2 regions of the Cryobacterium sp. GrIS_2_6 genome follow, and region 2 is predicted to be linked to the other one. Evidence: riboswitches for the same ligand, from Rfam matches in the RefSeq annotation. Region 2 holds a riboswitch; the other holds the start of a gene.
What was found. Region 2 has a riboswitch for magnesium ahead of RCH22_RS14555 (Nramp family divalent metal transporter). Riboswitches for the same ligand answer to the same signal wherever they lie in the genome.
Positions count from the first base shown of each region.

Region 1 (15,168 bases), 2.5 Mb from region 2:
GGGGAAGCTCGATGACGTCGACGGGGTCGGGTGCGAGCCTGTCGAGGGCTAGGAAGAGGACTTGGGCCCAGCGAAACATTTTGCTCCGCCGGTTGTAGCGGGGTACTGGGGTGGAGATGAAGAATGTTGCGCGTGAGGAAGCGAAATTTACTAGCGCTGTCTTGTCGACGGTGTGAGCTTCGGTCAGGAGTTCTGTCATCCGGGGTTGCTCAAGGAATCCGACTTTCGCGACGACGCGAACGATTCCGGAGGGGAACGTTTCGACGTTGATTCGTTGTTTCATCCCGACGGTGGAGGGGACGTCGATCGTTGACCAGCTCAAGAGGATGGAGCGTTTCTGGAGGGCATGATTTTGAGTGACCATTGTGCGCAGGGCAACGGGCACAATATTTGGATTCCGGGTAATGAACACTGCGTCTCCGGGAACCCGGAACAGGTCCCCTTTGGCGCGTGTGAGGAATGACTCCAGGTCGCTGAGGGGGAGCTCGCCGATGCGTCGTGCGGCGCGGATGCGTTGCTGTCCTATCCACCATGAGCCCATCACTGTGAATATGATTGCGCCGATTGCGAGTGGGAGCCACCCTCCCGAGGTCGCTTTGGGTAGGTTCGCAACGAGGAACGCGACAGTCACCAGGAGGATTGCGCCTGCGGCGAGAATTCTTGGCGTGAGGCGTCTGGAGTGTGCCCAACTCCAGGCCAGGTAGACGATAGTGGTGATGGAGATGGTAGTGGTGACAGCGATGCCGTATGCGGAGGCTAACGCGGCGGATCCTCGGAAGCCAATTGTCACGGCGAGCACAGCAAGTGCAAGTAGGACGTTGATGGCTGGAACGTAGATCTGGCCCTCGTTCTTTTCCGATGTGTGAACTACTCGAAGTGGAGGGAAGAGCCCCAGACGCCACGCTTGATGGATGACGGAGTATGTCCCTGAGATCACAGACTGGGAAGCGATGATCGTGGCGGCCGTGGCGAGGATGACCATGGGGAGTTGACCCCACGCGGGAACGAGGCCGAAGAAAGATGAGGTCGCCTCCTGCGGGTGGCGCAGAGCCAAGGACGCCTGCCCAAGATAGTTGAGGACTAGGGCGGGAAAGACGACCCACATCCATGCGCGCGTGATCGCTTGTCGGCCGAAATGGCCTAGGTCGGCGTAGAGGGCTTCGGCTCCCGTAACGGCCAGAACGATCGCGCCGAGGGCGAAGAATGCTGTCCCGGGCTGGTCGATGAAGAAAAGTACAACCCAGTGCGGTGAGAGCGCTTGAAGGACCGCGGGGTCCTCCAGGATCGATGCGCCACCCGTCACTGCGAGGACAAGAAACCAGAGCAACATTATCGGGCCGAAGAGCCGTCCGATTGTTCGGGTGCCAAATCTTTGTATCGCAAAAACACCCAGCAAGATCACGACTGCGATCGGCACCACAAGGGCGGACAGGGTCGGCTGGATCACTTCTAGACCTTCTACTGCGGACAGGACCGAGATCGCGGGGGTGATCACGCTATCGCCTAGAAACATTGCGGCACCCAGCATGGCAACAATAGTGAAGGTCGTGAGGGTTCGAGCTTTCAGACCGCTCCGGCGGAGAAGCCCGAATAGTGCGAGAAGCCCACCTTCGCCTCGGTTGTCAGCCCGGATCAGGAAACGCACGTAGAGGATCGTGACAACCAAAGTGAGCGCATAGAGGATGGTCGCCGTCGACCCATACACATATTCGGCCGACGGTCCGCTGACATCGAAACTGCCGGCGTCAAACGTCGTCGTCGCCGCGTAAAGCGGGCTGGTGCCAATATCGCCGAAGACGACACCCATCGCCGCAATCATGGGACCCACAACCAAAGCCGGACCGCGTGCGCTCAATTTTTCCAACTTCACGAATCTTTCTACATCCAAGACAGGCTCACGGCAGCTGGGACCGCTGTCGATCCGGTTAACGGTTAGCGTGCGAAGCGGTCTTCCAGGCGCCGCGTCAACTAACTCCTGAATCCTAGGGTGCGTGGAGAGCGTTATGTGCCGCAACGGGTATCGTGCGACGTGTCGGCAACCATCGGTGAGCACCAAGTCGACCTGGCCGGCGCCCACTCCAGAGTTCCCACGGACCGCCCCTCTCTGTGAACCTCCGGAAATAGATGGAAGGCCCGGCGGCTGGGGTGCGTGAAGCCCTGGTCGTCATCGAAGGCGGTAACACCACGAGCAGGGCGGCGATGCGGGTCGAGACGCGGTGTCGGGTTAGAGCACGGTAGGTGGTCATCGCGCATTCGTCTGCGGTGTTTCGTCCCGCGAGCTCGACGAAAGATCTTTGAGCAACACGTACATTTTTCGACATGATCTCCAACACCATCCCGTCGTTGCGGCAGAGCAGATCGACTGCATACGCCACCCCGACCGGGCTGCGGGCAACGGCGGTTCGTGGTCGATTCCCGGCCCGATACGGCAGCATGGACCCCATGCAGGCCAACTCAGAGTTCAAGCCGGAGTTCTTAGAGATCAACCCGCTCTTCGCCCGCCCGGGGGAGGACAGCGTTGTCCCACGCTATGTCCTCGGCGCGGACCCGATGGAGCCGGACACCGCGTACCAGATCATCCACGACGAGATCATGCTCGATGGCAATGCCCGGCTGAACCTCGCGACCTTCGTGGGCACCTGGATGGATGATCACGCCGGCCGGCTCTACACGGAGGCCTTTGACAAGAACGTCGTCGACAAGGACGAATACCCCCAGACCGCGGCGATCGAGGAGTATTGCTGGCGGATGATCGCGGGCCTCTGGCATGCGCCGGAGCCGATGGACACGATCGGCACGTCGACGGTCGGGTCCTCGGAGGCGTGCATGCTCGGTGGACTGGCCCTGAAACGACGCTGGCAGCAGGCCAGGCGGGCGGCCGGGAAGCCGACCGGGCAGCCGAACCTCGTGATGAGTTCCGCGGTGCAGGTGTGCTGGGAGAAGTTCTGCAACTACTGGGACGTCGAGGCGCGCTTCGTGCCCATCAGCGAGGAGCATCCGAGCCTCGACGGGCACAACCTCGAAAGCTATGTCGATGAGAACACGATCGGCGTCGTTGCGATCATGGGCGTGACTTACACCGGGGTCTACGAGCCGGTCGCGGCGATCGCCGCAGCCCTCGACGAGGTCCAGGAACGCACCGGACTGGACATTCCGATCCATGTCGACGCGGCATCCGGGGGCATGATCGCGCCCTTCCTGCAGCCGGAACTGGCCTGGGACTTCCGGTTGGAACGGGTGCATTCGATCAACACGTCCGCGCACAAGTACGGCCTCGTATACCCCGGCCTGGGCTGGATCGTCTGGCGTTCGAAGGACCTGCTGCCGGAGGACCTGGTCTTCCACGTCAGCTACCTCGGCGGGAGCATGCCCACGTTCGCCCTCAATTTCTCCCGTCCCGGCGCGCAGGTGCTCCTGCAGTATTACCTCTTCCTCCGGCTCGGGTTCGAGGGATACCGTGCCGTGCAGCAGGTGTCCCAGGACGTGGCACGATTCCTTGCGCGCGGCATCGAGAAGATCGGCGCCTTCACCCTGTGGAATGACGGTTCCGATATCCCGGTGTTCGCGTGGCGGCTCACCCCCGGCCACACCCGGAATTGGAACCTGTTCCACCTCTCGGACCGGCTGCGTTCCCATGGTTGGCTCGTTCCCGCCTACCGGATGCCCGACGACCTGTCCGAGATGACGGTGCAACGCATCGTTGTGCGCAACGGGCTCAGCATGGACCTGGCCGCACGCCTGCTCACGGTCATCGAGCAGGAGACGGCCTACCTCGACAGGCTCGAGGGGCCGATGCCGGTCGAAGGGCAGCAACCCGGCTTCACGCACTGACACCCCGCGGCGGTCATCCGCACAGCAGATTCCCCGTAGGTTCGGTTGGGCGCCGCGATGCCAAATGCAGCCATGAAGGAGACCCGGTCACGGCAGGCGTGGTGGCGGCGTCGACCATAAGGGGGGATCGCGGAGGGGAAGCACTGAACGAGAACTGAACCGCACTCCTAGAGCGAGGGATTCTCTGGCAGGCGCCGGTAGACAGTGTGGTGAGAAGCCTCGCTCAGCCAAACACCCGGCAGCCTGCGGCCGGCGGTGTCGATTGGGTTGACGAGGACCGTTGGAACGTGGCCGTGCTGGTCACGTTTGACCACGACAACAAAAGTTTGGCCCAAAACATCGTCCGTCCGGAGAGTCACGGCCGTCCACATTGTTGACATCGGGTTTCCCTCAGCGTAATAGGTCTTGTCGAGTGTAGAAGTTCGGTGTGCCTCCTCACAGCAGTTCGCGAGGTCGGGCGTGGACAGAGGTTAGTCAATGCATGCGTTGCCCGCGAAGTGTTGGGGCGCTCCGGACGGTCAGCGGGACGGTCAGTGGACATGACGGTGCTTCCGATAGGACAGCAGGCAGTCGAGGAGGCAACAATGAAGCACGTCCCCATATAAGGCCCTCGACCCGGGAAAGGCCCGAAGGACACTCCCGCACCGCGCCAGAACGCAGCCTGGTCCCAGCTACACTCTCGATTCCCCACGCTCCGGCTGCTGACAGAGCCACGAACCGCTCGGTGGGTTCCCAGCAGTTGCCTACTCGCGTTGTATAAGGTGCGGAGCAAGCGTGTTGTTTTTGACGGGGTAGCCGCTTTCGGACCGCAGGAGAAAGCCGGGGTCAACGTGACGGAAAAGCCGCCGCAACCGCTTCGGACGCGAGCGCATTCCTTGGGTGCCCCTATTCGGCACGGACGGTTGCAGCGGCGTAGCCCATGGCAAACCGTGAGGGTCGCGCTCGTGTTCTCCGTGAGCGTTCTCCTGGTCAGTGGGGGGACTATTGCAGCTGTTGCCACGTGGGATGTTGCCAGCAGCGTGAAACCGGGCGTGCATCTCGCCCACCTTGCGGACACACCCGGGAGCACTGCTGCGCCTGCGGCAGACGTCGCAGCCATTTCCGGCGGGGTCGATCTACTCCTGACGGGAACGGATACCCGGTCCGGGCAGGGTGGGGCTTTTGCGACGGGCGCAGGTTTGGCGGGAAGTTCCGGTGCGGGCAATAACGATGTCACCCTGTTATTACACATTTCGAAAAACCATCAGAACGTGAGTGTGATCAGTTTCCCTAGGGATCTCATGATCCCTGTTCCTGCGTGTCCGCAATCTGATGGGTCGACGGCGTCGGCGTCCAGTCGGGTGATGTTGAACGCGACGCTCGCCCGCGGAGGGCTTTCCTGCGTGGTGCTCACGATCGAAAAACTTACCGGCGTTCAGATTCCCTTCGCCGCCCAGATCAGTTTCGACGGGGTCTCAGCGATGTCCAACGCCATCGGCGGCGTCACCGTGTGTGTGGCCTCCCCGATCGATGACCTCTACACGAATCCGCCCTTGCATTTGGCGGCCGGACAGCAGAGCATCGTCGGTGACATGGCCTTGTCGTTCCTGCGGAGCAGACACGGTGTCGGTGACGGCAGCGACCTGGGCCGCATCAGCAACCAGCAAGTGTTCATGGCTGCGTTGGCCCGGAAAGTCGAAACGGGCGGCGTCCTCGGTAACCCTGTCATGCTGTACTCCCTGGCCAAGGCGGCGACAGACAACATGGTCCTCTCTGACACCTTGACCAATCCCACGACTCAGGTCCAAATTGCGCTCGCGCTCAAAGATACCGGCTTGGCGAACATGGTCTTCCTTCAGTACCCCGCTGTGGCCGACCCTCAGGACGTGAACCGTGTCATCCCGCAGAAGGAGGGTGCTGCTGTCGTGAACGCAGCTCTCGCCGCTGACCAGCCCATTCAGCTCAGCGGTGCCCCCGGTCGGGCAGCCGTTCTGGACAAATCTGCGCCCGCGGCCCCGAATCCCACGCCCACTTCCCTCTCGACTCCTGTGCCGGGCAAGACTGTACCGGCCACCACACCCACCCCTGTGCAGGCGGCCACGCCCGGCCCCGGGGGCGCCGTCCTCCCGACGACCGTGACCGGACAAACAGCAGCTCAACAAACCTGCAGCAAAGGAAACTAGGGCGCTCGACCCATCCCGGAAATCCACGCTGGGTCACAACGAAAATAGCGCTTTGAGACACGCGGATACGGTACCTGTCTGACGCGAAAGCCTATTTTCTGGCGGGAGCAGGGGAGAGGGATTGCTTCTTGGGCAGAAAGTCCCCGGACCACGGATACCGCCCGCATCCCTGTTGGCCTTGTCCCGGCGTCGATATCCGCAACTCGACGCTTTCATCCCTCGGGTCCTCGGGTTCTAGGGCACTCGAATGCAACCCAGACCAGCGACTTCTGTGCATGGTCACGTCCCGCTGAGTGGTGGAGTTTCTCAACACCATGCGGGTCAGTTGTTCTAGCTTAGGCGGCGGCGAGTTCGGGGAGGATCACCGCCTCGTCGATGACCTCGATGGGGTTGTTCATGGTAACCAGCTCGAGCATGGATGCTTCGGAGAAGTAGCGTCGTTCGCCGGCCTCCCACTCGTCATGCTGCTCGATCAAGACCGACCCGGCCAGGCGCAGCAGGGCGGCAGCGTTGGGGAACACTCCGACGACGTCGGTGCGGCGTTTGATCTCCTTGTTCACTCGTTCGAGCGGGTTCGTGGACCAGATCTGGCGCCAGTGCCGCCGCGGGAACGCGGCGAAGGCGAGTAGGTCGGGTTGCGCGTCGACGAGCATCGCCGCGACCTTCGGGTGCGAGCGGCTGAGCATCGTCGTGACCTCGAGGAACTGCTTCTCGATGTGCTCACGGTCGGGCTGGGCGAAGATGGTGCGGATGATCGAGGCGACCATGTCCTGGGATCCCTTCGGGATCACCGCGAGCACGTTGCGCATGAAGTGCACCCGGCATCTCTGCCAGCCGGCGCCCTGGAACACGGTGCCGATGGCCTTCTTCAGGCCGGTGTGCGCGTCAGACATGACTAGCTTGACCCCGTCGAGCCCGCGGGTCTTGAGCGATCGCAGGAACGACGTCCAGAAGCCCTCGTTCTCGCTGTCACCGACGTCGAAGCCGAGGACTTCCCGGCGTCCGTCAGCGGCCACCCCGACCGCGACGACGATGGCCTGGGACACGATCCGGTGGCCGACGCGGGCCTTGCAGTAGGTGGCGTCGAGGAACACGTAGGGGAAGTCCTGCGCGGCGAGGGTGCGGTCGCGGAACTCGGCCACCTCAGCGTCCAGGCCCGCGCAGATCCGGGACACTTCCGACTTGGAGATCCCGGTGTCCGCGCCGAGGGCCTTGACCAGGTCGTCGACTTTCCGGGTCGAGACGCCGTGGACGTAGGCCTCCATCACGACCGCGAACAGGGCTTGGTCCACCCGCCGGCGACGCTCGAGCAGGGCCGGGAAGAAGGACCCGGCGCGCAGCTTCGGGATCTTCAGGTCGAGGTCCCCGGCGGTCGTGCTGAGGGTGCGCGCTCGGGTGCCGTTGCGGTGGGTGGTGCGGTCGCCGGAGCGTTCGAATGGGGCGGCGCCGATGAACGCGGTCGCTTCCGCGTCGATGAGTTCTTGGTAGAGAGTTTCGGTCGCGACTGTTGACGCCGACCCAAAACAGGGCCAATAGTGCCGTTTGAAAACAGGACCACCATGTGTGTTTCTACTATGCCGTATCGGCGGCGGGCTGGTGGCTTTTGAGCCGGTAGCTGTTGCCTTTGAGGCTGAGGACGTCGGCGTGGTGGACGATGCGGTCGATCATCGCGGACGCGACGGTGGGGTCGCCGAAGACCTCGCCCCAGCGTCCGAATGACAGGTTGCTCGTCAGGATCAAGGACGCGTGTTCGTAGCGGCTCGCGACGAGCTGGAAGAACAGGTTCGCCGCGTCCTGGTCGAACGGGATGTAGCCGACTTCGTCGCAGATCAGCACGCTGTAACGGCGGAGCCGGATCAGTTCCGCGGCGAGCTTGCCGCGGGAATGGGCCTCTTGGAGTCGGGCGACCCAGCCTGTCGCGGTGTCGAAGAGGACACGGTGGCCGTGTTTGGCGGCCTGGACGCCCAGAGCGACGGCGAGGTGGGTCTTGCCCGTGCCGGGCGGCCCGAGGAGCACGATGTTCTTCGCCTCTGTGACGAACACGCTCGTGCCGAGGTGGGCGATCAGGTTCCGGTCCGCGGAGGGCTGGTGATCGAAGTTGAAGTCCTCTAGGGTCTTGTGGCCGGGGAACCGGGCCGCTTTGATCCGCAGGGCCGCGCCGGACGCTTCCCGCTCCGAGACCTCGCGGGAGAGGACCGCGGCAAGGTATTCCTCGTGGGACCAGCCCGCGTCGCGGGCCTGATCGCCCAGGCGCCGGAACGCGTCACCGATCCTCGGGGCGCGCAACGCGCGGGCGTAGTACTCGATCTGAGACGCCGCGCCGCTCACGCGAGCCTCCCCAACTCGATCAGGCCGGGACCGATATCGACACCGAACACATCGTCATAGTCCGACAGGCTCGCCGACTCGACGAACGCGACGTGGGCCTGGGGCCGGTGATGGCGGTGCAGGCTCTGGAACTGACGCCGGAGCACGGCCGCCTGGATGACATGGTCGGGGTCGGTGATGGTCAGCTGCCGGGCCCAGGCCCGGTCGTGAGAGGTGACGGTGACACCGTTGTGGGCGACGTGGACCTGCTCAAGGTCAGCGGTCACGTCCACGAGCCTGCCGATCAGGGCCGGCGCGACGGAGTAGTCGTTGGAGTGCACCCTGACGTAGTAATCCCGCGGCAGACGCACCGTGTTCCGGAACAACACGTCCGGCGCCACCGGCGACAACGGGCGCATCGCGGCCCGGTCCTGGTCGATCAGGTCGACCGGGCGGGCGCGCCGGGACCGGGAGTGACGCGCGTTGGCCACCGGCAGCCAGGACGCGAGCTGCTCGTTGAAGTCCTGCGGGGACACGAACACCCGGCCCGGCATGAACGAGGACCGGAAGAACCGGTTCCGCCGCTCGACCATACCCTTGGACTCCGGATCCCGGGCCTTGAGGAGCTTGACCTCGGTGCCGAGGGTGCCCGCGAACGCGGCAGTAGGCTCGGTGAGCTTGCCGCGGCCGATGCCGGACTCGTTGTCCCAGAGCAACCGTCGCGGGACCGCGCGGGCGGCCTGGAGCAGGGACCACATCCCGCCGAGCAGGTCCGGTGTTTTCCGAGACGGCAGCATCAGGGCTTGGAAGAACCCGGAGAACGTGGACGTCATCACCAGCACCGGCGGCGCGCCCTGCTGCCCGTGGCCGAGCGGGAGGTCCTCGTGCGGGAACCACAAGTCGCACTGGACCTGCTGTCCGGGCTCGTGCACGAGCCGGTCCGCGGGGTCCGGCGGCACGTACTCCGGCCGGATCCCCGCGACTTTGTCCCGGAACACCGACGCCGACCCGAGCCAGCCAACCCGCTCCGCGAGCGTGGACGCGGCCATCGTCGGCGTCACGGCCAACAACACCCGAACCTGCGGGGCGAACGCATCAAAACTCGACCCGACCGCGGGCCGCTGGTACTTCGGGAGCCGGTCCGTTTCCAACGCCCGATCCACCGTTCCCCGGGACACCCCGACGAGCCGGCCGATCTCCCGCTTCGAGTACTGGCCCGTGGAAAACAGTTGGCGTATCTTCGCCCAATCATCCATATTGATCACCTTCCATAATGGTCGGTGGCCCTGTTTTCAATCGGCGATACTGGCCCTATTTTCGGTCGGCGTTAACAGCGACGCGGATTCGGTCGGTGACGTCGGTGAGTTTGAGTTCTCCGAGGAGGTCGAGCAGGGCAGACTGGTTTAGAGCCATCGTGTGGTGTCCTTTGTGAGTTGCTTTAGTCGGTACTCACTGACCATCCCACGGTGGCTCTTTACGTTGACGAAGCAACGCTCAAGAGTGGGAAACCACACCACTCACCGGGACGTAACCCTGTGCATTCATCACCACTCGTGGGAAAGCACCACTTGGATATCGGCGAAGACGCCGGTCGACAGCACCTCAGCTGCCAGTTTGCTCGGTGTTGGCATCGCTGGCACGCTTGGCAGCGTCGTGCTGGAGTGGCGGCTACCAGCGTGGAGAACTGGAGATCGCCGGTTAGAGGGAGCTTCCCAAGGGGTTGAGGGGGTGCAGGTTGCGGTCGAAGTCGTATCGGAGGAGTTGCCCGGTCGGGAGTTCAGCGTCACGGGTCTGCCGAGCATTGCTGTCGTTGAGAACGATCCGTAGTTGAGCAATAACGTGCGGATCTGCCATGAGAAGTATGGTTTGCCGGTCGGACAGCAGCGGCATGAGCAAATCTGTGACGAATGACCGCCTCGAAGTGGATACGACGTCCTTGGTGTCCATGTTTGCTGATAGTTCGAGCCTGCTCGGCGGGCTGAACGAGGTCGAAGTCGCGTCACCGGTGTCGCCAGCTACGGGGGACGACTCGGTCCGCGACAACCAGCCGGGCCGGAGTGAGGGGTCTTGGCGCCGTGCGCTTTGGTGACGATCCCAGGCCTCTTCAACGTCCAGTCGACGGTCGGAGCGGACAACGCGCGGTAGGTGACGCAGTTCCGTCAGTACCCCTTGAGTGAGCGGCATCCAGCCCGGTTCGCAGGGCGTGAGGACCATGTCTGGTGCGATCCGGAAGAGATTTAGTCGGTGAGCGGCCAGACGCGCCTGGGCGGTGAACGTCGGGTCCGTCATCGTGCCGAGAGGAAGGTCAGGCCCGGGATCAGACCGGGAACCGGCTGCGACCTGGTTCGCGTTCAGTGGCAGCAGGATGAGTGATCCGAATGAGTGCATCCCTGTCCTCTGCTTCCTCAAGTCTTGGTCTCGACTTAGGTCCTCGCCCTTGGCGTTCTGGTCTTTCCGGGTCCGATGAAGGGTTGGACCGGGGGATCTAGTCGAGTTGAGCACTTTAGAACGCGGCGCGCTAGCAAGGTAAAGCTATCCATGTTGCCGCGCCGCCCAGACGGCGGCCGTTTAACGTCGCGGCAAGGTGAACGCTTGTGGAACATTGACAGCCGCGATTGCTTCTGTTGGGGTCTCCGCGTACAGTCATCTTTGCAGGGCGCCGTTCGTTAGCTGAGGCTCCTTTGTGGATATAAGCCAGCGACCCCCAACGTCCAGAGACGCCCCGGGTCAGGACAGGTTTTCCCGGAACAAGGGATTGCCCCGATTGGCTCCCGGTTTCCGGGTTAACGCCGCAAAGTGCCAAAGGTCTTACGAGGAGAGGTTACCTCGGCCGGTCTGGTCGGACTCTTCGTGTGCGCTGAGCAAAGCGGAGGGAGCACGTCAATGAGCGAGAGCCATAGACCCTACCTCCTGCCGACCACGCGCACCAGGTAGCAGTCTGCCTGCACACGCCTTTCTGGTGGCGTGCCCCGCGGTGATCGCAGCCCGGCCAGGTCATATTTTCTCGCCCGGCCCTGTGGTTTCCGCGGTGTTCCCGACATCGCCGGCCCTCGTGGGGCCGCGTTTGATCGGCTCCCGGATCCTGTCTTTTCATTTCCTGCAGAAAGTTCACCATGGATACAACGTCAAACCTCGTTCCTCCGACCGGGCCCGTGTCAGCGGTCCTGGATTCCGCGCACGTGGGCGATATTGAAGGGGCCATGGGCACGATTCGACTCGGCGATGATGCGCCGCGGCGGGGCGTGCGGGCAAAACTGCGTACCCTTTTGGCCATTCTGGGTCCTGGACTGATTGTGATGGTCGGCGACAACGACGCTGGCGCGTTTGGGACCTACACGCAAGCTGGCCAAAATTATGGGACCACATTGCTGTGGACGTTGCTGCTGCTGGTACCCGTCCTCTACGTGAACCAGGAAATGGTGTTGCGGTTGGGGGTGGTCACGGGGGTGGGCCATGCCCGGCTCATCTTGGAACGTTTTGGAAAGTTCTGGGGAGCCTTCAGCGTCATTGACCTGTTCATCCTGAACGCGCTCACCATCGTGACCGAATTCATCGGTATCAGTTTGGGCTTGCAGTATCTGGGCATCCCCCAAATTCCCGGCGTAATTGTTGCAGCCGTGCTCGTGCTCGGCGCCGTCAGCACCGGGTCTTTTAAACGGTTCGAACGCGTCAGCATGGTTCTTGTTGCCGGGTCCCTCTTGTTGGTCCCCATTTTCTTTCTGTCGGGTCCGAATCTGGGTGAGATGGCGACCAATTTTGTGCTCCCCGGGATGCCACCCGGGTCCCAACTTTCCACGGTGATGCTGCTCATCATCGGGATCGTCGGCACGACCGTCGCCCCGTGGCAGTTGTTCTTCCAACAGTCCTATGTCATTGACAAGCGCATCACGCCCCGGTTCATGAATTACGAAAAGGTCGACTTGTGGATCGGGATCTTGATGGTCATCGTCGGTGCGGCCGCGATCATCGGCTTCACGTCCGCCACCTTCACGGGCCGGCCCGAATTCGGCAATTTCACTGACGCACTCGGGGTCGCAGAAGGCCTCGGCAAGTTTGTCGGACCTGGCGTGGGAGTGATGTTCGCGATCGCGTTGATCGACGCGTCCATTATTGGTGCGGCCGCAGTAGGTTTGTCTACTTCATACGCGTTGGGCGACGTGTTGGGGTTGAAGCACTCCCTGCACCGCAAACCGTGGGAAGCGAAGGGCTTCTACGCCGTATTCGCTGCCCTCCTCGCCCTGGCAGCCACGATTGTTCTGATTCCCGGTGCGCCGCTGGGACTCTTGACCGTGGGAGTACAGACTCTCGCCGGGGTGCTGCTACCTTCAGCCACGGTCTTCCTCTTATTGCTCTGCAACGACAAAGACGTGCTGGGCCCCTGGGTCAACGGCAAATGGTTGAACCTGTTCACGTCTGTTGTCGTCGCCGTGCTGGTCATGCTTTCCATCATCCTCACAGCCAGCGTTCTCTTCCCAGACATCACGGGAGAGACAATCTTGTCCATCCTCGGCGGGGGCAGCGTCTTGGGAATTCTTGTCGGAGCGACCGCCCTGGTCCTTCGCCGGCGACGCCCGGCCGGTGATGCGGTGCTCCCGATGGAACACAGTCAACGTCTCCGTTGGCGGATGCCACCCCTCACCCTCCTCGCCCGCCCGGAGCTCTCCACCGGTCGGACCATCGGATTGGGCGTGCTGCGCGCCTACCTGATCCTCGCTATGGTCCTCGTCGTGGTCCGCGTCATCCAGCTCGCACTGGGCCACTAGCCGCGAGCACCATATTCTCAATACCACCCCGACAACGTGCCACCTCTACCTAGCCTTGTTCGTGAAAGAAGCCACTGTGTCTAACTCTCCCGTTCCAACAACAACTAAATCCGCTCTCCGTCTTTCCCAACTCCTGCGCCATGCCGTGGTCGACAGCCAAGGAAAACAACTTGCCAAACTCGCTGACGTCATTGTTCGCCTCAGGGGAGATGACTACCCCCTCGTGACCGCGCTCGTGGTCAAAGTGGGTTCCGAAACCATCTACGTCCCGATCGCCGACGTCAGAGCCTTGGAACCCAATCGAGTCGAGCTCACCACAGCCCGCTTGAACGTGCGGGCATTCCAGCGCCGCCCGGGCGAGGTCCTACTCAACGCTGACGTCCTGGGCCACCGCCTCATCGACGTGCACATGGCCTCCCTCGTCCGTGCTCACGACATTTATCTCAGCTCCGACACCGCCACGTGGGCTGTCACAGGATTGAACGTGCACCAAACCCACTGGTGGTCCACCCGGAAGAACATCGCCACCGACCCGGCACGGGACTGGAAATCCTTTGAAGCCCTCATCGGCCACGAACCGTCGGTCCTCGTTCGCGCCCCGTTTGGGAAATTACGCCGTCTCAAAGCAGCCCAAATTGCAGACCTCATCGAAACGGCAGACGCTAAAGAGCAAAGCGAACTCCTCACTCAAGTCCACAACGACCCGGAATTCGAAGCAGACGTCTTTGAAGAACTCGACGAAGACAGCCTCACCCATCTCCTCAAATCCCGAAGTACTGCTGACGTCGCTTCTGTCCTGACCCGGATGCGGGCAGATGACGCGGCCGACGCCATCACTGACCTTCCCCAGGCGCGACGCCGGGAAGTCCTCGCTCTGCTCCCTGAACCCCAACACACCAAAGTTCTGGCCCTGCTGGGCTACCACACCGCAACGGCAGGGGGCCTCATGGGTGTGGAATACCTCGCTCTGGCGGAGCACGCGACCATCCAGGACGCCCTTGATCTCATTCGCACCTCGACAACTCAACAACCGGAAGCCCTCACCACCATTTACAGCACCGCCGACGACGGAACACTCCGTGGTGCGATCAGTATCATCCGCGCCCTCCAAACAGACCCGCACCGTCCCCTTCGCGAAGTCGCTGACCCTGATCCCGTTCACGCCGCACCACAAGATGACATCATCGACGTCACCACCCGCATGGCTGACTTCAACCTCCTCACCCTCCCGGTCCTCGACGAAAGCGGCCACATCCTCGGCATCATCACCGTCGACGACGCCCTCGAAGCCGCCCTGCCCCAGGACTGGCAACGCCGCGAACCCCAAACTCACGCCTCCCTCACCCCGGGCGCCGTGTGAGATCGTGCCGTCTTTTCGAACAGTGGCTCCTCCCAGTGAAGGATCGTCTCATCCAGAGCAGCGTTACGATTTCACTGAGATAGCGGCGGAGGAAATGGGCTCGGATCTCCGCTGACACGATCTCAGTTCCGCGCTACGTAGAGGCGATTCGGCGAAACCGGCTGCGAAGTGCTCTCTTCTCTTCCCTCCGTCTCTCTTCTCACCGAATTCGTAAGGGTGACCGAGAGCTCAGCAGAATCACATCACGGGCGCTATGTTCGCCAGAGGCAAGTACAAGCTCTACCGCGAGGTAATCCATACGCTAAACGGCATGGGGGCGTCGTGACCGCTGGGCGCGGTGGCCCCGAGGCTCTCCCTGACTGGTGTTTCCACCGCGAGGCCGACGGCGATCTTGACATTGAGATGGAACGACGAGCTCCGCGGGGGCTACGAGCCAGCGGGCCGTATGGCGGGGGACGTGTGGAGCTTGTCGCTAACTCTTGTGTTTTGACCGTTCCTGGCGGAGGAGAGCACGACGCCGATTGCCACGAGGGTCGTGAGCAAGGCTGTGCCTCCGGCCGAGATGAAGGGGAGGGGAACTCCGAGCACGGGGATGAACCCCAGAACCACACCAATGTTAACGAGGGCCTGGCCGATGATCCAGACCATGACTGTTGCGGTGGACACTTTGGCTTGCAGGTGTGTTGTGGCGCTCATGATTCGGATGAACCCGACTGCGAGGAGTACGAACAGGAGGAGAACGGCG
Region 1 is NZ_JAXCHP010000001.1:512,670-527,837, forward strand. It holds gene RCH22_RS02445 (KUP/HAK/KT family potassium transporter) at 1-2,077, opposite strand, end outside; gene RCH22_RS02450 (glutamate decarboxylase) at 2,434-3,831, shown strand; gene RCH22_RS02455 (LCP family protein) at 4,785-5,993, shown strand; partial or broken gene RCH22_RS02460 (IS256 family transposase) at 6,329-7,483, opposite strand; gene istB (IS21-like element helper ATPase IstB) at 7,566-8,321, opposite strand; gene RCH22_RS02470 (IS21 family transposase) at 8,318-9,556, opposite strand; gene RCH22_RS02475 (hypothetical protein) at 9,999-10,154, opposite strand; M-box (ykoK) riboswitch at 10,956-11,125, shown strand; gene RCH22_RS02480 (Nramp family divalent metal transporter) at 11,480-13,063, shown strand; gene RCH22_RS02485 (CBS domain-containing protein) at 13,209-14,423, shown strand; gene RCH22_RS02490 (FtsW/RodA/SpoVE family cell cycle protein) at 14,850-15,168, opposite strand, start outside.
Region 1: another riboswitch for magnesium. It lies ahead of RCH22_RS02480 (Nramp family divalent metal transporter); the one in region 2 lies ahead of RCH22_RS14555 (Nramp family divalent metal transporter).

Region 2 (15,168 bases):
GAGCCCATCACTGTGAATATGATTGCGCCGATTGCGAGTGGGAGCCACCCTCCCGAGGTCGCTTTGGGTAGGTTCGCAACGAGGAACGCGACAGTCACCAGGAGGATTGCGCCTGCGGCGAGAATTCTTGGCGTGAGGCGTCTGGAGTGTGCCCAACTCCAGGCCAGGTAGACGATAGTGGTGATGGAGATGGTAGTGGTGACAGCGATGCCGTATGCGGAGGCTAACGCGGCGGATCCTCGGAAGCCAATTGTCACGGCGAGCACAGCAAGTGCAAGTAGGACGTTGATGGCTGGAACGTAGATCTGGCCCTCGTTCTTTTCCGATGTGTGAACTACTCGAAGTGGAGGGAAGAGCCCCAGACGCCACGCTTGATGGATGACGGAGTATGTCCCTGAGATCACAGACTGGGAAGCGATGATCGTGGCGGCCGTGGCGAGGATGACCATGGGGAGTTGACCCCACGCGGGAACGAGGCCGAAGAAAGATGAGGTCGCCTCCTGCGGGTGGCGCAGAGCCAAGGACGCCTGCCCAAGATAGTTGAGGACTAGGGCGGGAAAGACGACCCACATCCATGCGCGCGTGATCGCTTGTCGGCCGAAATGGCCTAGGTCGGCGTAGAGGGCTTCGGCTCCCGTAACGGCCAGAACGATCGCGCCGAGGGCGAAGAATGCTGTCCCGGGCTGGTCGATGAAGAAAAGTACAACCCAGTGCGGTGAGAGCGCTTGAAGGACCGCGGGGTCCTCCAGGATCGATGCGCCACCCGTCACTGCGAGGACAAGAAACCAGAGCAACATTATCGGGCCGAAGAGCCGTCCGATTGTTCGGGTGCCAAATCTTTGTATCGCAAAAACACCCAGCAAGATCACGACTGCGATCGGCACCACAAGGGCGGACAGGGTCGGCTGGATCACTTCTAGACCTTCTACTGCGGACAGGACCGAGATCGCGGGGGTGATCACGCTATCGCCTAGAAACATTGCGGCACCCAGCATGGCAACAATAGTGAAGGTCGTGAGGGTTCGAGCTTTCAGACCGCTCCGGCGGAGAAGCCCGAATAGTGCGAGAAGCCCACCTTCGCCTCGGTTGTCAGCCCGGATCAGGAAACGCACGTAGAGGATCGTGACAACCAAAGTGAGCGCATAGAGGATGGTCGCCGTCGACCCATACACATATTCGGCCGACGGTCCGCTGACATCGAAACTGCCGGCGTCAAACGTCGTCGTCGCCGCGTAAAGCGGGCTGGTGCCAATATCGCCGAAGACGACACCCATCGCCGCAATCATGGGACCCACAACCAAAGCCGGACCGCGTGCGCTCAATTTTTCCAACTTCACGAATCTTTCTACATCCAAGACAGGCTCACGGCAGCTGGGACCGCTGTCGATCCGGTTAACGGTTAGCGTGCGAAGCGGTCTTGAAGGCGCCGCGTCAACTAACTCCTGAATCCTAGGGTGCGTGGAGAGCGTTATGTGCCGCAACGGGTATCGTGCGACGTGTCGGCAACCATCGGTGAGCACCAAGTCGACCTGGCCGGCGCCCACTCCAGAGTTCCCACGGACCGCCCCTCTCTGTGAACCTCCGGAAATAGATGGAAGGCCCGGCGGCTGGGGTGCGTGAAGCCCTGGTCGTCATCGAAGGCGGTAACACCACGAGCAGGGCGGCGATGCGGGTCGAGACGCGGTGTCGGGTTAGAGCACGGTAGGTGGTCATCGCGCATTCGTCTGCGGTGTTTCGTCCCGCGAGCTCGACGAAAGATCTTTGAGCAACACGTACATTTTTCGACATGATCTCCAACACCATCCCGTCGTTGCGGCAGAGCAGATCGACTGCATACGCCACCCCGACCGGGCTGCGGGCAACGGCGGTTCGTGGTCGATTCCCGGCCCGATACGGCAGCATGGACCCCATGCAGGCCAACTCAGAGTTCAAGCCGGAGTTCTTAGAGATCAACCCGCTCTTCGCCCGCCCGGGGGAGGACAGCGTTGTCCCACGCTATGTCCTCGGCGCGGACCCGATGGAGCCGGACACCGCGTACCAGATCATCCACGACGAGATCATGCTCGATGGCAATGCCCGGCTGAACCTCGCGACCTTCGTGGGCACCTGGATGGATGATCACGCCGGCCGGCTCTACACGGAGGCCTTTGACAAGAACGTCGTCGACAAGGACGAATACCCCCAGACCGCGGCGATCGAGGAGTATTGCTGGCGGATGATCGCGGGCCTCTGGCATGCGCCGGAGCCGATGGACACGATCGGCACGTCGACGATCGGGTCCTCGGAGGCGTGCATGCTCGGTGGACTGGCCCTGAAACGACGCTGGCAGCAGGCCAGGCGGGCGGCCGGGAAGCCGACCGGGCAGCCGAACCTCGTGATGAGTTCCGCGGTGCAGGTGTGCTGGGAGAAGTTCTGCAACTACTGGGACGTCGAGGCGCGCTTCGTGCCCATCAGCGAGGAGCATCCGAGCCTCGACGGGCACAACCTCGAAAGCTATGTCGATGAGAACACGATCGGCGTCGTCGCGATCATGGGCGTGACTTACACCGGGGTCTACGAGCCGGTCGCGGCGATCGCCGCAGCCCTCGACGAGGTCCAGGAACGCACCGGACTGGACATTCCGATCCATGTCGACGCGGCATCCGGGGGCATGATCGCGCCCTTCCTGCAGCCGGAACTGGCCTGGGACTTCCGGTTGGAACGGGTGCATTCGATCAACACGTCCGCGCACAAGTACGGCCTCGTATACCCCGGCCTGGGCTGGATCGTCTGGCGTTCGAAGGACCTGCTGCCGGAGGACCTGGTCTTCCACGTCAGCTACCTCGGCGGGAGCATGCCCACGTTCGCCCTCAATTTCTCCCGTCCCGGCGCGCAGGTGCTCCTGCAGTATTACCTCTTCCTCCGGCTCGGGTTCGAGGGATACCGTGCCGTGCAGCAGGTGTCCCAGGACGTGGCACGATTCCTTGCGCGCGGCATCGAGAAGATCGGCGCCTTCACCCTGTGGAATGACGGTTCCGATATCCCGGTGTTCGCGTGGCGGCTCACCCCCGGCCACACCCGGAATTGGAACCTGTTCCACCTCTCGGACCGGCTGCGTTCCCATGGTTGGCTCGTTCCCGCCTACCGGATGCCCGACGACCTGTCCGAGATGACGGTGCAACGCATCGTTGTGCGCAACGGGCTCAGCATGGACCTGGCCGCACGCCTGCTCACGGTCATCGAGCAGGAGACGGCCTACCTCGACAGGCTCGAGGGGCCGATGCCGGTCGAAGGGCAGCAACCCGGCTTCACGCACTGACACCCCGCGGCGGTCATCCGCACAGCAGATTCCCCGTAGGTTCGGTTGGGCGCCGCGATGCCAAATGCAGCCATGAAGGAGACCCGGTCACGGCAGGCGTGGTGGCGGCGTCGACCATAAGGGGGGATCGCGGAGGGGAAGCACTGAACGAGAACTGAACGAGAACTGAACCGCACTCCTAGAGCGAGGGATTCTCTGGCAGGCGCCGGTAGACAGTGTGGTGAGAAGCCTCGCTCAGCCAAACACCCGGCAGCCTGCGGCCGGCGGTGTCGATTGGGTTGACGAGGACCGTTGGAACGTGGCCGTGCTGGTCACGTTTGACCACGACAACAAAAGTTTGGCCCAAAACATCGTCCGTCCGGAGAGTCACGGCCGTCCACATTGTTGACATCGGGTTTCCCTCAGCGTAATAGGTCTTGTCGAGTGTAGAAGTTCGGTGTGCCTCCTCACAGCAGTTCGCGAGGTCGGGCGTGGACAGAGGTTAGTCAATGCATGCGTTGCCCGCGAAGTGTTGGGGCGCTCCGGACGGTCAGCGGGACGGTCAGTGGACATGACGGTGCTTCCGATAGGACAGCAGGCAGTCGAGGAGGCAACAATGAAGCACGTCCCCATATAAGGCCCTCGACCCGGGAAAGGCCCGAAGGACACTCCCGCACCGCGCCAGAACGCAGCCTGGTCCCAGCTACACTCTCGATTCCCCATGCTCCGGCTGCTGACAGAGCCACGAACCGCTCGGTGGGTTCCCAGCAGTTGCCTACTCGCGTTGTATAAGGTGCGGAGCAAGCGTGTTGTTTTTGACGGGGTAGCCGCTTTCGGACCGCAGGAGAAAGCCGGGGTCAACGTGACGGAAAAGCCGCCGCAACCGCTTCGGACGCGAGCGCATTCCTTGGGTGCCCCTATTCGGCACGGACGGTTGCAGCGGCGTGGCCCATGGCAAACCGTGAGGGTCGCGCTCGTGTTCTCCGTGAGCGTTCTCCTGGTCAGTGGGGGGACTATTGCAGCTGTTGCCACGTGGGATGTTGCCAGCAGCGTGAAACCGGGCGTGCATCTCGCCCACCTTGCGGACACACCCGGGAGCACTGCTGCGCCTGCGGCAGACGTCGCAGCCATTTCCGGCGGGGTCGATCTACTCCTGACGGGAACGGATACCCGGTCCGGGCAGGGTGGGGCTTTTGCGACGGGCGCAGGTTTGGCGGGAAGTTCCGGTGCGGGCAATAACGATGTCACCCTGTTATTACACATTTCGAAAAACCATCAGAACGTGAGTGTGATCAGTTTCCCTAGGGATCTCATGATCCCTGTTCCCGCGTGTCCGCAATCTGATGGGTCGACGGCGTCGGCGTCCAGTCGGGTGATGTTGAACGCGACGCTCGCCCGCGGAGGGCTTTCCTGCGTGGTGCTCACGATCGAAAAACTTACCGGCGTTCAGATTCCCTTCGCCGCCCAGATCAGTTTCGACGGGGTCTCAGCGATGTCCAACGCCATCGGCGGCGTCACCGTGTGTGTGGCCTCCCCGATCGATGACCTCTACACGAATCCGCCCTTGCATTTGGCGGCCGGACAGCAGAGCATCGTCGGTGACATGGCCTTGTCGTTCCTGCGGAGCAGACACGGTGTCGGTGACGGCAGCGACCTGGGCCGCATCAGCAACCAGCAAGTGTTCATGGCTGCGTTGGCCCGGAAAGTCGAAACGGGCGGCGTCCTCGGTAACCCTGTCATGCTGTACTCCCTGGCCAAGGCGGCGACAGACAACATGGTCCTCTCTGACACCTTGACCAATCCCACGACTCAGGTCCAAATTGCGCTCGCGCTCAAAGATACCGGCTTGGCGAACATGGTCTTCCTTCAGTACCCCGCTGTGGCCGACCCTCAGGACGTGAACCGTGTCATCCCGCAGAAGGAGGGTGCTGCTGTCGTGAACGCAGCTCTCGCCGCTGACCAGCCCATTCAGCTCAGCGGTGCCCCCGGTCGGGCAGCCGTTCTGGACAAATCTGCGCCCGCGGCCCCGAATCCCACGCCCACTTCCCTCTCGACTCCTGTGCCGGGCAAGACTGTACCGGCCACCACACCCACCCCTGTGCAGGCGGCCACGCCCGGCCCCGGGGGCGCCGTCCTCCCGACGACCGTGACGGGACAAACAGCAGCTCAACAAACCTGCAGCAAAGGAAACTAGGGCGCTCGACCCATCCCGGAAATCCACGCTGGGTCACAACGAAAATAGCGCTTTGAGACACGCGGATACGGTACCTGTCTGACGCGAAAGCCTATTTTCTGGCGGGAGCAGGGGAGAGGGATTGCTTCTTGGGCAGAAAGTCCCCGGACCACGGATACCGCCCGCATCCCTGTTGGCCTTGTCCCGGCGTCGATATTCGCAACTCGACGCTTTCATCCCTTGTTAGCGGCCATGCCAAACTGCCCATAGGCGGCCACGGAACTGCCCACTGATGGCCAGTAGAAAGGCCCGTTGGTGGCCATTAGATCTGCCCACTTCTATTTCTGAACCCCCGCCCGGTTACGTGGCGGGAGCCCCTTCCTGGGATTTGATGACGGTGTCTAGTCGCATCAAAGTCGCCCAGGAAGAGGCCCTGAATGAAGTTTGACGGAGAAATCATGGAAATACTCGCTGCCTACGACCTGACCGAGTCGTTGCGTGCTGCGGCCGAGCTCACCGGGTGCTCGCATCACACCGTCGCCCGGCACGTCGCCGCGCGCGACGCGGGCCGGCCGCTCGCGGAGCCCGCCTACCGGGGCCGGGTCACGGACCCGTTCCTGCCCAAGATCGAGGAATGGGTGGAGGCCTCTCAGGGCAAGATCCGTGCGGACCGGGCCCACGCGAAACTGATCGGCCTGGGCTTTGCGGGGTCGGAGCGGTCGACGCGGCGCGCGGTCGCGCAGGTCCGTGCTGCGTTCCGGCTTGGCCGGGTGCGGGTGCACCGGCCGTGGATCACGGAGCCGGGAATGTGGTTGCAGTATGACTTCGGCGACGGCCCCGTCATCGACGGGAAGAAAACGGTGTTGTTCGTCGCGTGGCTAGCGTGGTCACGGTTCCGTATCGTGATCGCGTTACGGGATCGGACGGCGCCGAGCGTGTTCGCCGCGCTGGACCGCTCGTTCCGGCTCCTCGGCGGCGCCCCGACCTACGTCCTGACCGATAACGAGAAAACGGTGACCGTCTCCCATGTCGCCGGGGTTCCGGTGCGGAATCCACAGACGGTGGACTTCGCCCGCCACTACGGGGTGAGCGTGCTGACGTGCCAGCCGGCGGATCCCGCGTCCAAGGGCGGGGTGGAGTCCTCGGTGAAGCTCGCCAAGGCTGACATCGTGCCCAAAGACACCAACCTCCGGCCCGACTACGCCTCGTTTGCCGAGGTCGAAGCGGCCTGCGAGGCGTTCATGGCCGTGGTGAATGCCCGGGAGCACCGCGCGACCAGGCGGAAGCCGTCCGCGATGCTCGAGGAGGAACGGCCCCGGTTGCACCGGGTCCCTGACACCGCGCACACCGTCGCGCTGGGCTTGACGCGGGCCGTTCCGGAGAACACGCCGATGGTCACGTTCGAGAACGGCCAGTACTCGGTGCCGGCGCACTTGCTCGGCGCCCGTGTGTTCGTCCGCAGCCACGGCGTCGGAGCCTCTGAGCAGGTCGTCATCGTCCACGTCGGCAGTGACGGTCCCGTTGAAGTCGCCCGGCACCACCGGGCCCGGCCCGGCAGTCCGAAAATTGACGACGCGCACTTCCCCGATCACCGGGAGAAGATCCCGGGAGATTACACGATCACCCCGCGCAGCGCGGCCGAGACGGAGTTCCTGGCCATCGGGGCTGGCGCGCACGCGTGGTTACTGGAAGCGGCCGCGGCCGGGACCGCGCGGATGAACGTGAAGATGGCTGAGGCCGTCGCGCTGGCCAAGATCAGCGGCACCGCCCCGGTCGACGAGGACCTCGGCCAGGCCGCGACCTATGGTCGGTTCGCGACCGGTGACCTCGCCTCCCTCCTCAGCGCAGGCTCGATCCGCCCGCCGGCACGCACGGCGGGCGAGACCAGCTCGCTCGCGCAGGGCACCGCCGGGTGGGCCGCTATCGGACAAGCCGCCGATGACGAGTTGGAGCAGAGCGCGTGAGCGTCACCGCGACCGCCGCGCCCGCGCTGCCCGCGGACCTGGAAGCGTTGATGCGGCAGTTAAAGATGCCCTACGCCCGCGCTCTGGCGCCGGAACTGATCGCGACCGCCCGGGCGCAACGCTGGGAACCCGTCGAGATCATCAAGGCCCTCTTCGTTGAGGAAGTCACCGGCCGGTCCCGGTCAATGCTCGCGACCAGGCGCCGGGCCGCGGGGTTCCCAACGGGGAAAACGTTCGACACGTGGGATGAGGCCGCGTCCTCGATCCCGGCCCCGACGCAGCAGGCCCTCCGCACGTTGGAATGGATCGGCCGGAAGGAGAACGTCGTCGTTTGCGGGCCCTCCGGGACTGGGAAGACGTTCTTCCTCGAGGCCCTCGGCCAGCAAGTCGTCGAGGCCGGGATGCGAGTCGCCTGGTTCCGCCTCGAAGACCTCGGTGCTCTCGTCCGCGCGCACCGCGCCGACGACTCCGTCGGCCGGGTCGTGGCCCGGATCCTGCGCTCGGATCTGATCGTGATCGATGACATCGGGCTGCTCGAAGTCGGGGCCGACGCCGCCGAGGGCCTCTATCGACTCGTCGATGCCGCCTACGAGAAACGCTCCATCGCAGTCTCGTCGAACCTGCATCCAGCAGGCTTTGACGAGCTCATGCCCAAGACCCTCGCGACCGCGACCGTTGACCGGCTCCTGCACCACGCCCACGTCTGCCAGACCTCGGGCGACTCGATCCGCCTCACGCAGGCCCTCGCCGGGAAAGGCGTCACGAAGATGAGCTAGACCAACTACGACCGCGCATGGCCAACGCCACCAACACCCAGGTGGGCAGATCTGTTGGCCATGACCGGGCAGTTCTCGTGGCCACCAGCGGGCAATTCTGCTGGCCGCCTACGGGCAGTTCCAAATGGCCATTGACAATCCCTCGGGTCCTCGGGTTCTAGGGCACTCGAATGCAACCCAGACCAGCGACTTCTGTGCATTCATCACCACTCGTGGGAAAGCACCACTTGGATATCGGCGAAGACGCCGGTCGACAGCACCTCAGCTGCCAGTTTGCTCGGTGTTGGCATCGCTGGCACGCTTGGCAGCGTCGTGCTGGAGTGGCGGCTACCAGCGTGGAGAACTGGAGATCGCCGGTTAGAGGGAGCTTCCCAAGGGGTTGAGGGGGTGCAGGTTGCGGTCGAAGTCGTATCGGAGGAGTTGCCCGGTCGGGAGTTCAGCGTCACGGGTCTGCCGAGCATTGCTGTCGTTGAGAACGATCCGTAGTTGAGCAATAACGTGCGGATCTGCCATGAGAAGTATGGTTTGCCGGTCGGACAGCAGGGGACTGCCCCGGGTTTGGTTGACTCCTGACCTGTGGAGATTCGTCTTCGCTGGAAAGATGTCATCATGCCCAAGCCTTACCCACCCGAGTTCCGCCGCGATGTTGTCGCGGTCGCCCGGAAGCACGAAGCCCCGCTGAATCAGATCGCGAAGGACTTCGGGATCTCGGAGTCCTGCCTGGCGAACTGGCTCAAGAAAGCCGACGTCCAAGAAGGCGTCAAGCCCGGCGTGACCGAGAAGGAATCCGCGGAACTGCGCGATGCCAGGAAGCGCATCCGGCTGCTCGAGCAGGAAGCCGAGGTCATGCGGCGGGCCGTGGCCTATCTGTCCCGGGACGTCAACCCAAAATGATCTACCCGCTGGTCCGTGAACTGGCCGTCGACGGTGTCCCCGTCACGGTGACCTGCCGGGTGTTGCGCTTCTCCAAACAAGCGTTCTACCAGTGGAAGCGCAACCCTATCTCCCAGCGCGACTGGGACGACGCCCACCTCACCAACGCCGCCTGGGACGCTCACCGGGACGACCCTGCGTTCGGATACCGGTTCATCGCCGACGAGCTCCACCAGGCGGGCCTCAGCGCCAGCGAGAACCGGGTCTGGCGGCTGTGCTCGCAGCAGCGGCTCTGGTCCGTGTTCGCGAAGAAACGCGGCCTCACGCGCAAGGCCGGCCCACCCGTCCACGACGACCTCGTCGAGCGGAAATTCACCGCGACACGCCCGAACCAGCTTTGGCTGACCGACATCACCGAACACCGCACCGACGAGGGCAAGCTCTACCTCTGCGCGATCAAAGACGTCTACTCGAACAAGATCGTCGGCTACTCCATCGACTCCCGAATGAAAGCATCCCTGGCCGTCGCAGCGGCCCGCAACGCGATCGGCCAGCGCACCATCGACGGCACGATCCTGCACTCGGACCGAGGCTCTCAATTCCGCTCCAACGCGTTCCTTCGGGTGCTGAAGAACAACGGCATCACCGGGTCGATGGGTCGCGTCGGCGCCTGCGGCGATAACGCCGCGATGGAGTCGTTCTTCGCCCTGCTGCAGAAGAACGTCCTGGACCGGCAGCGGTGGTCAACCCGGGAAGAACTGCGCCTGGCGATGGTGGTCTGGATCGAGAGGACCTACCACCGCAAGCGCCGACAACGCCGCCTCGGCAAGCTCACCCCGATCGAGTTTGAGACAATAAACGTGGCCCTCAAGGCCGCCTGAAACCACTAACCCTTTGAGTCAACTGAACTCGGGGCAGTCCCCAGCGGCATGAGCAAATCTGTGACGAACGACCGCCTCGAAGTGGATACGACGTCCTTGGTGTCCATGTTTGCTGATAGTTCGAGTCTGCTCGGCGGGCTGAACGAGGTCGAAGTCGCGTCACCGGTGTCGCCAGCTTCGGGGGACGACTCGGTCCGCGACAACCAGCCGGGCCGGAGTGAGGGGTCTTGGCGCCGTGCGCTTTGGTGACGATCCCAGGCCTCTTCAACGTCCAGTCGACGGTCGGAGCGGACAACGCGCGGTAGGTGACGCAGTTCCGTCAGTACCCCTTGAGTGAGCGGCATCCAGCCCGGTTCGCAGGGCGTGAGGACCATGTCTGGTGCGATCCGGAAGAGATTTAGTCGGTGAGCGGCCAGACGCGCCTGGGCGGTGAACGTCGGGTCCGTCATCGTGCCGAGAGGAAGGTCAGGCCCGGGATCAGACCGGGAACCGGCTGCGACCTGGTTCGCGTTCAGTGGCAGCAGGATGAGTGATCCGAATGAGTGCATCCCTGTCCTCTGCTTCCTCAAGTCTTGGTCTCGACTTAGGTCCTCGCCCTTGGCGTTCTGGTCTTTCCGGGTCCGATGAAGGGTTGGACCGGGGGATCTAGTCGAGTTGAGCACTTTAGAACGCGGCGCGCTAGCAAGGTAAAGCTATCCATGTTGCCGCGCCGCCCAGACGGCGGCCGTTTAACGTCGCGGCAAGGTGAACGCTTGTGGAACATTGACAGCCGCGATTGCTTCTGTTGGGGTCTCCGCGTACAGTCATCTTTGCAGGGCGCCGTTCGTTAGCTGAGGCTCCTTTGTGGATATAAGCCAGCGACCCCCAACGTCCAGAGACGCCCCGGGTCAGGACAGGTTTTCCCGGAACAAGGGATTGCCCCGATTGGCTCCCGGTTTCCGGGTTAACGCCGCAAAGTGCCAAAGGTCTTACGAGGAGAGGTTACCTCGGCCGGTCTGGTCGGACTCTTCGTGTGCGCTGAGCAAAGCGGAGGGAGCACGTCAATGAGCGAGAGCCATAGACCCTACCTCCTGCCGACCACGCGCACCAGGTAGCAGTCTGCCTGCACACGCCTTTCTGGTGGCGTGCCCCGCGGTGATCGCAGCCCGGCCAGGTCATATTTTCTCGCCCGGCCCTGTGGTTTCCGCGGTGTTCCCGACATCGCCGGCCCTCGTGGGGCCGCGTTTGATCGGCTCCCGGATCCTGTCTTTTCATTTCCTGCAGAAAGTTCACCATGGATACAACGTCAAACCTCGTTCCTCCGACCGGGCCCGTGTCAGCGGTCCTGGATTCCGCGCACGTGGGCGATATTGAAGGGGCCATGGGCACGATTCGACTCGGCGATGATGCGCCGCGGCGGGGCGTGCGGGCAAAACTGCGTACCCTTTTGGCCATTCTGGGTCCTGGACTGATTGTGATGGTCGGCGACAACGACGCTGGCGCGTTTGGGACCTACACGCAAGCTGGCCAAAATTATGGGACCACATTGCTGTGGACGTTGCTGCTGCTGGTACCTGTCCTCTACGTGAACCAGGAAATGGTGTTGCGGTTGGGGGTGGTCACGGGGGTGGGCCATGCCCGGCTCATCTTGGAACGTTTTGGAAAGTTCTGGGGAGCCTTCAGCGTCATTGACCTGTTCATCCTGAACGCGCTCACCATCGTGACCGAATTCATCGGTATCAGTTTGGGCTTGCAGTATCTGGGCATCCCCCAAATTCCCGGCGTAATTGTTGCAGCCGTGCTCGTGCTCGGCGCCGTCAGCACCGGGTCTTTTAAACGGTTCGAACGCGTCAGCATGGTTCTTGTTGCCGGGTCCCTCTTGTTGGTCCCCATTTTCTTTCTGTCGGGTCCGAATCTGGGTGAGATGGCGACCAATTTTGTGCTCCCCGGGATGCCACCCGGGTCCCAACTTTCCACGGTGATGCTGCTCATCATCGGGATCGTCGGCACGACCGTCGCCCCGTGGCAGTTGTTCTTCCAACAGTCCTATGTCATTGACAAGCGCATCACGCCCCGGTTCATGAATTACGAAAAGGTCGACTTGTGGATCGGGATCTTGATGGTCATCGTCGGTGCGGCCGCGATCATCGGCTTCACGTCCGCCACCTTCACGGGCCGGCCCGAATTCGGCAATTTCACTGACGCACTCGGGGTCGCAGAAGGCCTCGGCAAGTTTGTCGGACCTGGCGTGGGAGTGATGTTCGCGATCGCGTTGATCGACGCGTCCATTATTGGTGCGGCCGCAGTAGGTTTGTCTACTTCATACGCGTTGGGCGACGTGTTGGGGTTGAAGCACTCCCTGCACCGCAAACCGTGGGAAGCGAAGGGCTTCTACGCCGTATTCGCTGCCCTCCTCGCCCTGGCAGCCACGATTGTTCTGATTCCCGGTGCGCCGCTGGGACTCTTGACCGTGGGAGTACAGACTCTCGCCGGGGTGCTGCTACCTTCAGCCACGGTCTTCCTCTTATTGCTCTGCAACGACAAAGACGTGCTGGGCCCCTGGGTCAACGGCAAATGGTTGAACCTGTTCACGTCTGTTGTCGTCGCCGTGCTGGTCATGCTTTCCATCATCCTCACAGCCAGCGTTCTCTTCCCAGACATCACGGGAGAGACAATCTTGTCCATCCTCGGCGGGGGCAGCGTCTTGGGAATTCTTGTCGGAGCGACCGCCCTGGTCCTTCGCCGGCGACGCCCGGCCGGTGATGCGGTGCTCCCGATGGAACACAGTCAACGTCTCCGTTGGCGGATGCCACCCCTCACCCTCCTCGCCCGCCCGGAGCTCTCCACCGGTCGGACCATCGGATTGGGCGTGCTGCGCGCCTACCTGATCCTCGCTATGGTCCTCGTCGTGGTCCGCGTCATCCAGCTCGCACTGGGCCACTAGCCGCGAGCACCATATTCTCAATACCACCCCGACAACGTGCCACCTCTACCTAGCCTTGTTCGTGAAAGAAGCCACTGTGTCTAACTCTCCCGTTCCAACAACAACTAAATCCGCTCTCCGTCTTTCCCAACTCCTGCGCCATGCCGTGGTCGACAGCCAAGGAAAACAACTTGCCAAACTCGCTGACGTCATTGTTCGCCTCAGGGGAGATGACTACCCCCTCGTGACCGCGCTCGTGGTCAAAGTGGGTTCCGAAACCATCTACGTCCCGATCGCCGACGTCAGAGCCTTGGAACCCAATCGAGTCGAGCTCACCACAGCCCGCTTGAACGTGCGGGCATTCCAGCGCCGCCCGGGCGAGGTCCTACTCAACGCTGACGTCCTGGGCCACCGCCTCATCGACGTGCACATGGCCTCCCTCGTCCGTGCTCACGACATTTATCTCAGCTCCGACACCGCCACGTGGGCTGTCACAGGATTGAACGTGCACCAAACCCACTGGTGGTCCACCCGGAAGAACATCGCCACCGACCCGGCACGGGACTGGAAATCCTTTGAAGCCCTCATCGGCCACGAACCGTCGGTCCTCGTTCGCGCCCCGTTTGGGAAATTACGCCGTCTCAAAGCAGCCCAAATTGCAGACCTCATCGAAACGGCAGACGCTAAAGAGCAAAGCGAACTCCTCACTCAAGTCCACAACGACCCGGAATTCGAAGCAGACGTCTTTGAAGAACTCGACGAAGACAGCCTCACCCATCTCCTCAAATCCCGAAGTACTGCTGACGTCGCTTCTGTCCTGACCCGGATGCGGGCAGATGACGCGGCCGACGCCATCACTGACCTTCCCCAGGCGCGACGCCGGGAAGTCCTCGCTCTGCTCCCTGAACCCCAACACACCAAAGTTCTGGCCCTGCTGGGCTACCACACCGCAACGGCAGGGGGCCTCATGGGTGTGGAATACCTCGCTCTGGCGGAGCACGCGACCATCCAGGACGCCCTTGATCTCATTCGCACCTCGACAACTCAACAACCGGAAGCCCTCACCACCATTTACAGCACCGCCGACGACGGAACACTCCGTGGTGCGATCAGTATCATCCGCGCCCTCCAAACAGACCCGCACCGTCCCCTTCGCGAAGTCGCTGACCCTGATCCCGTTCACGCCGCACCACAAGATGACATCATCGACGTCACCACCCGCATGGCTGACTTCAACCTCCTCACCCTCCCGGTCCTCGACGAAAGCGGCCACATCCTCGGCATCATCACCGTCGACGACGCCCTCGAAGCCGCCCTGCCCCAGGACTGGCAACGCCGCGAACCCCAAACTCACGCCTCCCTCACCCCGGGCGCCGTGTGAGATCGTGCCGTCTTTTCGAACAGTGGCTCCTCCCAGTGAAGGATCGTCTCATCCAGAGCAGCGTTACGATTTCACTGAGATAGCGGCGGAGGAAATGGGCTCGGATCTCCGCTGACACGATCTCAGTTCCGCGCTACGTAGAGGCGATTCGGCGACACCGGCTGTGAAGTGTTTCCTTCTCTTCCCTCCGTCTCTCTTCTCACCGAATTCGTAAGGGTGACCGAGAGCTCAGCAGAATCACATCACGGGCGCTATGTTCGCCAGAGGCAAGTACAAGCTCTACCGCGAGGTAATCCATACGCTAAACGGCATGGGGGCGTCGTGACCGCTGGGCGCGGTGGCCCCGAGGCTCTCCCTGACTGGTGTTTCCACCGCGAGGCCGACGGCGATCTTGACATTGAGATGGAACGACGAGCTCCGCGGGGGCTACGAGCCAGCGGGCCGTATGGCGGGGGACGTGTGGAGCTTGTCGCTAACTCTTGTGTTTTGACCGTTCCTGGCGAAGGAGAGCACGACGCCGATTGCCACGAGGGTCGTGAGCAAGGCTGTGCCTCCGGCCGAGATGAAGGGGAGGGGAACTCCGAGCACGGGGATGAACCCCAGAACCACACCAATGTTAACGAGGGCCTGGCCGATGATCCAGACCATGACTGTTGCGGTGGACACTTTGGCTTGCAGGTGTGTTGTGGCGCTCATGATTCGGATGAACCCGACTGCGAGGAGTACGAACAGGAGGAGAACGGCGACGGCGCCGATGAGGCCAAGTTCTTCGCCGATGATGGCGAAAATGTAGTCGTTGTCGGCGGCCGGTAGCCAGGACCATTTGGCCTTGGAGTTGCCAAGGCCAACGCCGAGGACTCCGCCATTGGCCAGCGCCCATGTGCCGTGCAGGGGTTGCCAGCATGAAGCCGAGATCGTCCCGGTCGTGGTGTCGCATCCAG
Region 2 is NZ_JAXCHP010000001.1:2,968,492-2,983,659, reverse strand. It holds gene RCH22_RS14590 (KUP/HAK/KT family potassium transporter) at 1-1,544, opposite strand, end outside; gene RCH22_RS14585 (glutamate decarboxylase) at 1,901-3,298, shown strand; gene RCH22_RS14580 (LCP family protein) at 4,263-5,471, shown strand; gene istA (IS21 family transposase) at 5,888-7,414, shown strand; gene istB (IS21-like element helper ATPase IstB) at 7,411-8,190, shown strand; gene RCH22_RS14565 (hypothetical protein) at 8,548-8,703, opposite strand; one part of gene RCH22_RS14560 (IS3 family transposase) at 8,800-9,079, shown strand; one part of gene RCH22_RS14560 (IS3 family transposase) at 9,079-9,944, shown strand; M-box (ykoK) riboswitch at 10,760-10,929, shown strand; gene RCH22_RS14555 (Nramp family divalent metal transporter) at 11,284-12,867, shown strand; gene RCH22_RS14550 (CBS domain-containing protein) at 13,013-14,227, shown strand; gene RCH22_RS14545 (FtsW/RodA/SpoVE family cell cycle protein) at 14,654-15,168, opposite strand, start outside.